2 regions of the Rathayibacter caricis DSM 15933 genome follow, and region 1 is predicted to be linked to the other one. Evidence: riboswitches for the same ligand, from Rfam matches in the RefSeq annotation. Region 1 holds a riboswitch; the other holds the start of a gene.

Region 1 (4,370 bases):
GCTCCTGGGCGGTAGGAGCCTTCTGCGCCGCGACGGCGAGCACGCGCGCGTACTCCGAGAGGTAGAGAGCGTCCTGGGCGAGGTACCACTCGAAGTCGTCGCGCTCCAGGGTGCCGTCGCCCAGCGCGGTCACGAAGGGCAGCGCGTCGATCGCGCGGCGCAGCGGCTCCGTCTCCTCCCAGACGGCGCTGCAGAACGGCGGGGTCCTGTGCCGGTGGAAGTGGTCGATCGGGCCGTTGCCGCTGCCGACCTCGAGGGCGTCGGCCGCGCGCAGGGCGCCGGTCAGCCACTCCTTCGCCTGCGTCAGCGCCTCGGCGAGATCGTCGGCCGAGGTGGAGCGTCCGGCGAGGAGCACGGCCAGGGCGGAGGAGAGCGAGCAGCCCGTGCCGTGCGTGTTCGCAGTGGCGACGCGCTCACCCGGGACCTCGCGCACCTCGCCCTCGGGCGTGACCACGGCGTCCGGAGTCGAGGGGCCGTCGAGGTGGCCGCCCTTCACGAGCACGGCGGTGCCGAGGCTGCGGGCGAGCTGCGCGCCCTGCTGCAGCGCCTCGTGCCAGTCCTCTGCGGGCGCTGTCCCCGCGAGCACCGCGAGCTCGGGGAGATTCGGAGTGACGAGGTGTGCCCGACGGACGAGCCCGCGGACGCACTCCTCGGCCTCGGGGTCGAGCAGGCGGTGGCCGCTGGTCGCGATCATGACCGGATCGACGACGATCAGCGGCGGCTGCACCGTCTCGAGCCAGTCGAGGATCTCGGCGCCGATCGCGGCGGTCGCGATCATCCCGATCTTCACCGCGTCGATCTCGACGTCGTCGCTGACGGCGTCGAGCTGCTCGCGGAGGAAGGAGGTCGGGGGCAGATGGACGGAGCGCACACCGTGCGTGTTCTGCGCGACCAGCGCGGTGACGACCGCCATCCCGTAGCCGCCGAGCGCCCCGATCGACTTGAGGTCGGCCTGGATGCCCGCGCCGCCGGTCGGGTCGGTGCCCGCGATGCTGAGCACGCGGGGGATCCGCGCGGTCATCGGTCCCACTCCGAGCGCAGGCTCCGAGCGGCGTCGGCGGGGTCGGCCGCCGTGCAGATCGCGGAGACGACGGCGAGCCCCGCCGCGCCCGCCGCCCGCAGGGGAGCTGCGTCGCGGGCGTCCACGCCGCCGATGGCGACGCAGGGGAGCGCAGTCGCGGCGGCGAGAGCGGCGAAGCCGTCGATCCCGAGCGGCGCCGGGTGGTCCGGCTTCGTGGTGGTCGGGCGGATCACTCCGACTCCGAGGTAGTCGACGGTGCCCGCGGGCAGGGCGTGGACGGCGTCGAGGTGGGCGGTCGTGTTCGCCGTCAGCCCGACGACCGCGTCGGGTCCCAGCAGCGCGCGTGCCGCGGCGACGGGCAGATCGGACTGCCCGACGTGCACGCCGTGCACCCGGGCGCCGGCGAGCCGCGCGGCGAGGGCGACGTCGACGCGGTCGTCGACCAGGAGGGTCGTGCTGTCGTCGAGCACCTCGGCGACGGCCAGGACGAGAGCGAGCAGCTCGGCCGCGGAGGCGTCGTGGTCGCGGATCTGCACCGTGCGGACACCGCCGACGACGGCTGCAGCGACCACCGCGGGCACTCCGCGCACCCCGCACTGCCGGGTGTCGGTGACCAGGTAGACGGAGAGGTCGAGGGGCCTCATGCGATCCTCGCCTTCTCCGCGACGACCGCCGCGTCGAGGGCCGAGACCGCGTCGAGCAGCGCCACGGCGAAGGATCCGGGGCCGGCCGACACGGAGGCCGCGTGCTCGGCCGCGAGGCCCCACACGACCGATCCCGCGACGGCGGCGCGCAGCGCTGCTGCGGGAGTATCGTCCGACGCCCCGAGGAAGGCGGCCATCACCGCGCCGAGAGCGCAGCCTCCGCCGGTCACCCGGGTGAGGAGGGGGTGCCCGCCCGTGACGCGCACGATCGCGACCCCGTCGGTCACGAGGTCCACCGGACCCGAGACGGCGACAGCGGCGCCGGTGCGCAGCGCGAGCTCCTTCGCGGCGTCGAGCGCGTCCTCGGCGCCGTGAACCGCGTCCACTCCGCGCCCGCCTGCTCCGAGTCCCGCCAGCGCGAGGATCTCGGAGGCGTTGCCGCGGATGATCGAGGGCCGCAGGGCGACGATCTCGGCGGCGAAGGCGGTGCGCACCGGCAGCGGGCCGACGGCGACCGGATCGAGCACCCACCGGCCGCCGGCGGCGATCGCCTCGCGGGCGCCGGCGCGCTGCTCGGCACCGGGAGTGCCGAGGTTCACGAGCGTCGCGGAGGCGATCGCGGCGAAGACGCCGGCCTCGCCGGGCAGGTCCGCCATCGCCGGACTGGCGCCCAGCGCGAGGAGGCTGTTGGCCGTGAATCCGGTCACCACCGCGTTGGTGATGCACTGGACGAGCGGCGCCTTCCGGCGCAGCTCCTCGAGATCGCGGCCGACGGCGGCCCCGTCGAGGTCGTGGAGGGTCGGGTGGGCAGGCGTGCGAATGCTCATTCGCGACATCCCTTCGCTAGTACGAACTAGATCAGGTTCAACGGGTCTTCTCTCAGCCCTCTCGGGCACCCCGTGTCACTGCGCACGACCCTAGCAGCGGCTCCGACCCTCCCTGGAGGCCACGAGCACGGCGGGCGCGAGCGGGAGGAGCTCGATCTCCCGCGCCCCGCAGGGGCACTGCAGGTAGCTGAGGATCCCCTCGCTGGTCGGGTGGCGGGAGAGTCGTGTCCATCGGTGCTCGTGCATGCGCCGATCCTCACGTCATGCCTCGGTGACGTTCAACCATTACAGTCGGCGGATGAGCTTCGACCACCGCCACCAGGTCGGCCCGCGACTCGCGGCCGCGCTCGTGAACGCGGCGCCCGACGACGCGATCGAGCCGCTGCTGCGCGAGCAGGGCGTCCGCGAACCGGCGCTCGCTCCCTCCGCGACGCTCGCACTGCGGACCTGGGGCAGGCGGATGCGGGGCGTCTTCACCGCGACCTCCGTCCAGGCCCGCTGCGACGAGGTGAACGCCCTGCTCGCCGAGGTCGCCGGGTCGCTGTTCGTCGCGACCCACGACGGCATGCCGCCGCACCTGCACCTCGTGCCGGACGACAGCGACGTCGTCACTCGCGTCCGCTCGGTGACCGCGGGCGGCCTCGCGTTCTTCGTGTCCTCCTCCGCCGGGCTCCGGATGGGCGTCTGCGCGCGCGAGAGCTGCGACAGGGTCTTCGTCGACGAATCCCGGGCCGGTCGGCAGCGCTACTGCTCCGCGCGCTGCGGGAACACGGACGCGGTCGCGCGGCACCGCCGATCGGCGCGGTAGCGCTCAGTCCGTGCGGAGCGTGCTGTCGCCGCGATCGCCGACCACGACACGGAGCCCGATCGGCAGCCGCTCGCGCATCGCGTCGACGTGGCTGATGAGTCCGATCGTGCGACCGCCGGACCGGAGCGCGTCGAGCGTGCCCAGCGCGGTCTCGAGGGTCTCGGCGTCGAGCGAGCCGAAGCCCTCGTCGATGAACATCGTCTCGAGTGTGATACCGCCCGACTGCGCCGTGACGACGTCGGCGAGACCGAGGGCGAGGGCGAGCGACGCGAGGAACGTCTCGCCTCCCGAGAGCGAGGCGGGCTGGCGGCGCACGCCCGTGAACGCGTCGAGCACCTCGATCCCGAGGCCGGAGGAGGTGTTGCGGTAGGCGAGGGAGTCGTCGTGGAGCAAGGAGTAGCGGCCGCTGGTCATCGCGCCGAGGCGCAGGTTCGCCGCGCCCACGATCTCCTCGAGGCGGCCCGCGAGCGCGAAGGCCTCGAGATCCATGCGGCGGGTGTTCTGGCCCCGGCCGTCGATCGTCTCGGCGAGAGCACGCAGCTCCTCGTGCCGACGGAGCCGGCCCTCGAGCGAGCGCAGCCTGTTCTCGGCGAGGACGGACAGCTCGGCCAGTCGTGCGGCCCGGTGCTCGAGCACCGAGAGCCGCGAGCGTGCCTCGTCGCGGCGGGCGGAGGCGAGTCGGGCCGCTTCCTCGGCGCCGGCGAGGTCGACGGGGGTCGTGGGAAGCCCCTGCAGCTCGGGCTCCGCGAGCACCGCGTCGACGGCGGCCCTGCGCCGCTCGTGCTCGGCGACGACGGCCTCGGCCCGCGCGCGCTCGCCCGCGGTGAGCGCCGCCGCCTCGGCGGAGGCCGCGCTCGCGAAGTCGCGCTCGGCGAGCACCGACTCGAGGTGCTCCTGCGCCTCGTCGGCCGCGCGGGTGCGCGCGACCAGGAGGTCCTCCGCCGCGACGAGGGCGTCGGCGACGCGGCGCCGCTCGGTCAGCTCGGCCACGCGGGCGGCGATGCTGTCGGCGCCGTCGCGCTGCGCCTCGACCCTCTCGAGGAGGGTCCGCAGCGCCTCGGCCGCGATCG
Region 2 (4,370 bases), 250 kb from region 1:
CTGGTGCTCCGGCTCCTGGAAGACCATCGCGACCCGATCCGCGAGCTCCCTCGAGCGCCAGCGGTGCGGATGCGGGGACGCCCCGGCCCGGACCTCGTCCGACGCGATGACCTGTCCCGCCGCCGGATCCAGGAGCCCGGCCAGGGTCAGCGCGAGGGTCGACTTGCCCGCTCCGTTGGGCCCGAGGACGGCGGTGACCCGGCCCTGTCCGATCTTGACGTCCAGTCCCTCCGAGACGCGGGGCGGGTGGCGGACTCCGAAGAGCGGTCGCGCGATGGCCAGATCCACGGTGCGCAGCGCCGGAGGGGCGGCGCCGTCCGGTCCCGGGCGCCGCGCGGGGCGCTCCCCCGGCAGCCACACGCCGGCGGCCTCGAGGACCGCGCGGGCCTCCACGAGCACGGTCGACGGAGCGCCGTCGGCGATCACCGCGCCGTCCGAGCCGAGCACGACGATCCGATCGACGAGATCGACCCACACGTCGACCCGGTGCTCGACGACGACGAGGGTCGCCCCGCTGCGCGCCGTGCTGCGCTGGACCGCGTCGCGCACCTCGCGGACCCCGTCGGGGTCGAGATTCGCGGTCGGCTCGTCCAGCAGCAGGAGTCGGGGGCGCATCGCCAGCACACCCGCCAGGGCGAGCCTCTGCTTCTGACCACCCGAGAGCGCCGAGGTGGAACGGTCCAGCGCGACATCCAGCCCGACGTCGTCGAGCGCCTGCCGCACCCGCTCCGGGATCTCGCCCGCCGGGACACCGAGGTTCTCGCAGGCGAAGCCCACGTCGTCGCCCACGCGGGCGAGCACCGCCTGCGTGTCCGGATCCTGGAGCACGAGGCCCGCGACTCCGCGACGACGGACCGGTGCGTCCCCGTCCAGGACGAGCGCGCCGGTCGACGCGCCGTCCTCCTCGCCGCCGAGGACTCCGGCGAGAGCGTGCAGGAGGGTGCTCTTGCCCGCGCCCGAGGGTCCGAGCAGGAGCACCCGCTCCCCGGCTGCGATCTCGAGATCGAGCCCGGTGACCGCGGAACGGGAGCGCCCGGCGTGCCGCCAACTCCATCCGCGGGCGGAGACCGCCGCGCCGCTCATCGGGCGCCCGCGGCCGCTCCGTCGATCACCCGGCCCTCGCGTCCCGAGGCGAAGCGGTCGAGCGCTCCGGAGGCGGCCAGTCCGCGGACCGCGAGCCACGGGAGCAGGCCCGCGAGAAGGATGCCGGAGACGATCGAGGACACGATGTAGACCGTGGCGAAGAGCCCGTCGACTCCGACGTACCAGAGGAGCAGATCGTTGATCGCGAGCGCGAGCCCGGCCCCCGCTCCGGCGAGCAGAGCGACGATCGGGCGGCCGCTGCGGTAGAGGAACAGGGCCAGGATCAGCTCGGCACCCAGACCCTGCACGAGCCCGGAGAGCAGGACCAGGTAGCCCCACTGGGTGCCGATGAGCGCGGAGACGACCGCGGCGAGCAGCTCGGTGTAGAGCGCTGCACCGGGCTTGCGGATGATGAGACCGCCGAGGACACCGGCGAAGAGCCAGCCGCCGCCGAGGATCCCGCCGAGCCCGGGGAGGAACTCGAACGCGAGGCCGAGGACGTTCGTCGCCAGGCCCCAGGCCCAGAAGACGATGCCGCTCGCGACGGCGACGACGCTCGCCACGACGATGTCGACGACGCGCCAGCGCAGATCGCGGCGCGGAGCGGTGCGGGCGGAGGGGGTGGTGGTGTTCTGCACTGACGTGCCCTTTCGTGGAAGCGAATGGAGGGCACGGGTAGTAAGAGGAGATCGAAACGTTCCTTCGCTGGCATGACCCAGATCAGGTTCGACGGTCGAAGGCTGAAAGCCTTCCTCTCAGTCCGGTGCACCGGACTCCCGTGTTCGTCAGCAATCATAGACAGCATGCTGTGGTCGGTGGTCGTCGTTCTCGCCGTCCTGCTGCTCCTGCTGCTGCAGGTGCTCGTCCATGAGCGGCGACGACGCCTCCGCCGCGAGCTGCTGGCACAGGGCAGGCGAGTCCGCGGGCGCGTGATCGCGGACGACCCGGGAGCGCGGGCCGGGCGTCTGCTCGTCGCCTACCGGCTCGAGAACGGCGAGGAGCGGCGCGCTCTGAAGACGCCGCAGCGTCGAGGGGACGCGTGGATGGCGGGCGAGCCCGTCGTCGTCGTGTACGACCCGCGACGCCCGACCGACGCGGAGCGACTCGTCGTCGGATTCGGCCGCACCAAGACGACCTGGTTCACCGCGCGCCCGATCCGGACGCGCTGAGCGCCCCTACTTCTTCAGGGCCCGCACGATGCGTGCGAGCGCCTTGCCGGTCACCCACACGAACGGGATGCCGACAGCGAGCACCGACACGATGTTGGGCTGGAAGCGCAGGCCGAGGTCGTCCTTGATGTAGGCGCCGATCGGCATGACCGCACCGCCGCCGCCACCACCGCCCTCCTGACCGTCCTCGGATCCGCTGCCCCCGCCGAAGCCGAACCAGCGGAGGGCGACCGGGACCATCGTGGCGCCGTCGACGCTCACGGGCTCCCCGTAGATCGTCGCGGTACCCGCGGAGGTGACTTTGTCGGCCAGGGACACGGCGATGTTGGGCATGCCCGAACGCTACTCCGCGGCTCTCGGCGGCGACAACCGCCGCGCGGGCGCGCACAGCACTCCCCCATCCCGGTCGAGGGAGCCGATGCGATGATCGAGGATGCCTTCCCGCCCCCGCCGTCGACACCCGGTCCGCTCGACCGCGGTCGCGGTGGCGAGCACGGGGCTGGCCGCGTTCCTCGCCTTCCACCGCGTGCTCCCGGAGGCGTCGGGCTGGTTGTCGGTCGTCGAGACCGCGATCCCGTGGTCCGGACTCGCGGTGCTCCTGCTCGTCGCCTCGGCCGTCGCCCTGCGCTCGCGCGGTGCCGGTGCGGCCGTGACGGTGCTCGCGATGGTCTACGGGGTGCTCGTCCTGCCCGTCGCGGTGCCTGCTGCCGCTGTGCGCTCCGGTTCGTTCACGGTCGTCAGCCAGAACATCGGCGGCAGCGGCGAGGCCGGCGCCGCCGCGGCGGAGCTCGCCTCTGCCGAGCCCGACGTGATCGCGCTGCAGGAGTTGACCGCCGACGCGCGCGACGCGGTCGACGACGAGCTGTCGGAGGCCTACCCGCACTCCTACGTCGTCGGGACAGTGGGCGTCTGGAGTCGGGGAGTGCTCTCGAACGGCGAGCCGCTGGATCTGGGGCTCGGCTGGGACCGCGCGCTCGCGGTCGACATCGGCACCACGCTGGGCACGACCCGGCTCTTCGTCGTGCATCTGGCGTCGTTCCGACTGGGCGACCACGAGGAGCGCGATGCGACACTCGCCGGTCTGGCCGATGCCCTCGCGGCGGACGAGTCCCCGAGGACTCTCGTCGTGGGCGACTTCAACACGGCGACCGACGACCACCTGCTCGCCCCGGTGCTCGAGCAGGCCGGGCTCGTGCGCACCTCGGGCATCGGGTTCCCTGCCACGTGGCCGTCGCTCCTCCCGCTGGTCGGCCTCGACCACGCCCTCGCCGACGGCGTGCCCGCGGCGACCGTCGAGGTCCTGCCGCCCAACGGATCGGATCACCGGCCCGTCAGTCTGACGATCGGCTCCGCGTAGCGAGCGTGTCGCTGAGGTCGATGCCCTTCGCCGACTCCGGCGCCGAACGCGCCAGCAGCGAGGCGGGTCGGACCGCCCCCGTGCCGAAGCGTGCCGCGACCCCGTCGACGGCGAGCTCGGCGTCGCGCCAGTCGTCGGAGTCGTTCCAGAGCGAGAAGGCGACCTCGTCGCCGTCGACGAGCTGCTCGCCGCGCACGCCGATGAGGCGCACGGGTCGGCGCATCGGGTTCGCCGCCTCCAGCAGTGCCGACGACGCCTCGTAGAGGACCCGCGCCACGTCCGTCGCCTCGGGCAGCGTCCGGGAGCGGGTGAGCGTGCTGAAGTCGCCGAAGCGCACCTTGACCGCCACCGTGCGGCAGCGCACTCCGCCGCGACGCAGGCGGACCGCGACCTTGTCGCAGAGCCTCAGGAGCTCGCGACGGACCAGCTCGGGGTCGGCGACGTCGTCGGCGAAGGTGATCTCGTGGCCCGCGCTCTTCTCGACGACGCGGGTGTCGACGGGGCGCGGGTCCACTCCGTTCGACAGGGCGTGCAGGCGGCGACCGGTCGCCTCGCCGAGCGAGGAGATCAACACGGCCAGCGGGGTCGCGGCGACGCCGGCGACGGTGGTCAATCCGCGGCGCAGCAGCGCCTCCTCCGTGCTCGCTCCGACGCCCCAGAGTGCGCTCACGGGCAGCGGATCGAGGAACTCGCGCACGCCGTCGGACGGCACGACGAGCAGGCCGTCGGGTTTCGAGCGTCCGGAGGCCAGCTTAGCGACG

The links. A riboswitch is a leader RNA that binds a small molecule or an ion and turns the genes downstream of it on or off. The one in region 1 is predicted to bind thiamine pyrophosphate.
Positions count from the first base shown of each region.
Region 2: it holds a riboswitch for thiamine pyrophosphate, as region 1 does, so the genes downstream of both, C1I63_RS13465 (ECF transporter S component) here and thiM (hydroxyethylthiazole kinase) in region 1, are expected to answer to the same signal.

Region 1 covers NZ_PZPL01000001.1:2,646,246-2,650,615, forward strand. The annotation lists gene thiD (bifunctional hydroxymethylpyrimidine kinase/phosphomethylpyrimidine kinase) at 1-1,021, opposite strand, end outside; gene thiE (thiamine phosphate synthase) at 1,018-1,665, opposite strand; gene thiM (hydroxyethylthiazole kinase) at 1,662-2,492, opposite strand; TPP riboswitch at 2,484-2,575, opposite strand; gene C1I63_RS19800 (hypothetical protein) at 2,583-2,738, opposite strand; gene C1I63_RS12285 (CGNR zinc finger domain-containing protein) at 2,791-3,300, shown strand; gene C1I63_RS12290 (AAA family ATPase) at 3,304-4,370, opposite strand, start outside.
Region 2 covers NZ_PZPL01000001.1:2,898,392-2,902,761, reverse strand. The annotation lists gene C1I63_RS13470 (ABC transporter ATP-binding protein) at 1-1,083, opposite strand, end outside; gene C1I63_RS13465 (ECF transporter S component) at 1,080-1,721, opposite strand; TPP riboswitch at 1,764-1,872, opposite strand; gene C1I63_RS13460 (DUF3592 domain-containing protein) at 1,887-2,252, shown strand; gene C1I63_RS13455 (hypothetical protein) at 2,259-2,585, opposite strand; gene C1I63_RS13450 (endonuclease/exonuclease/phosphatase family protein) at 2,686-3,609, shown strand; gene dinB (DNA polymerase IV) at 3,584-4,370, opposite strand, start outside.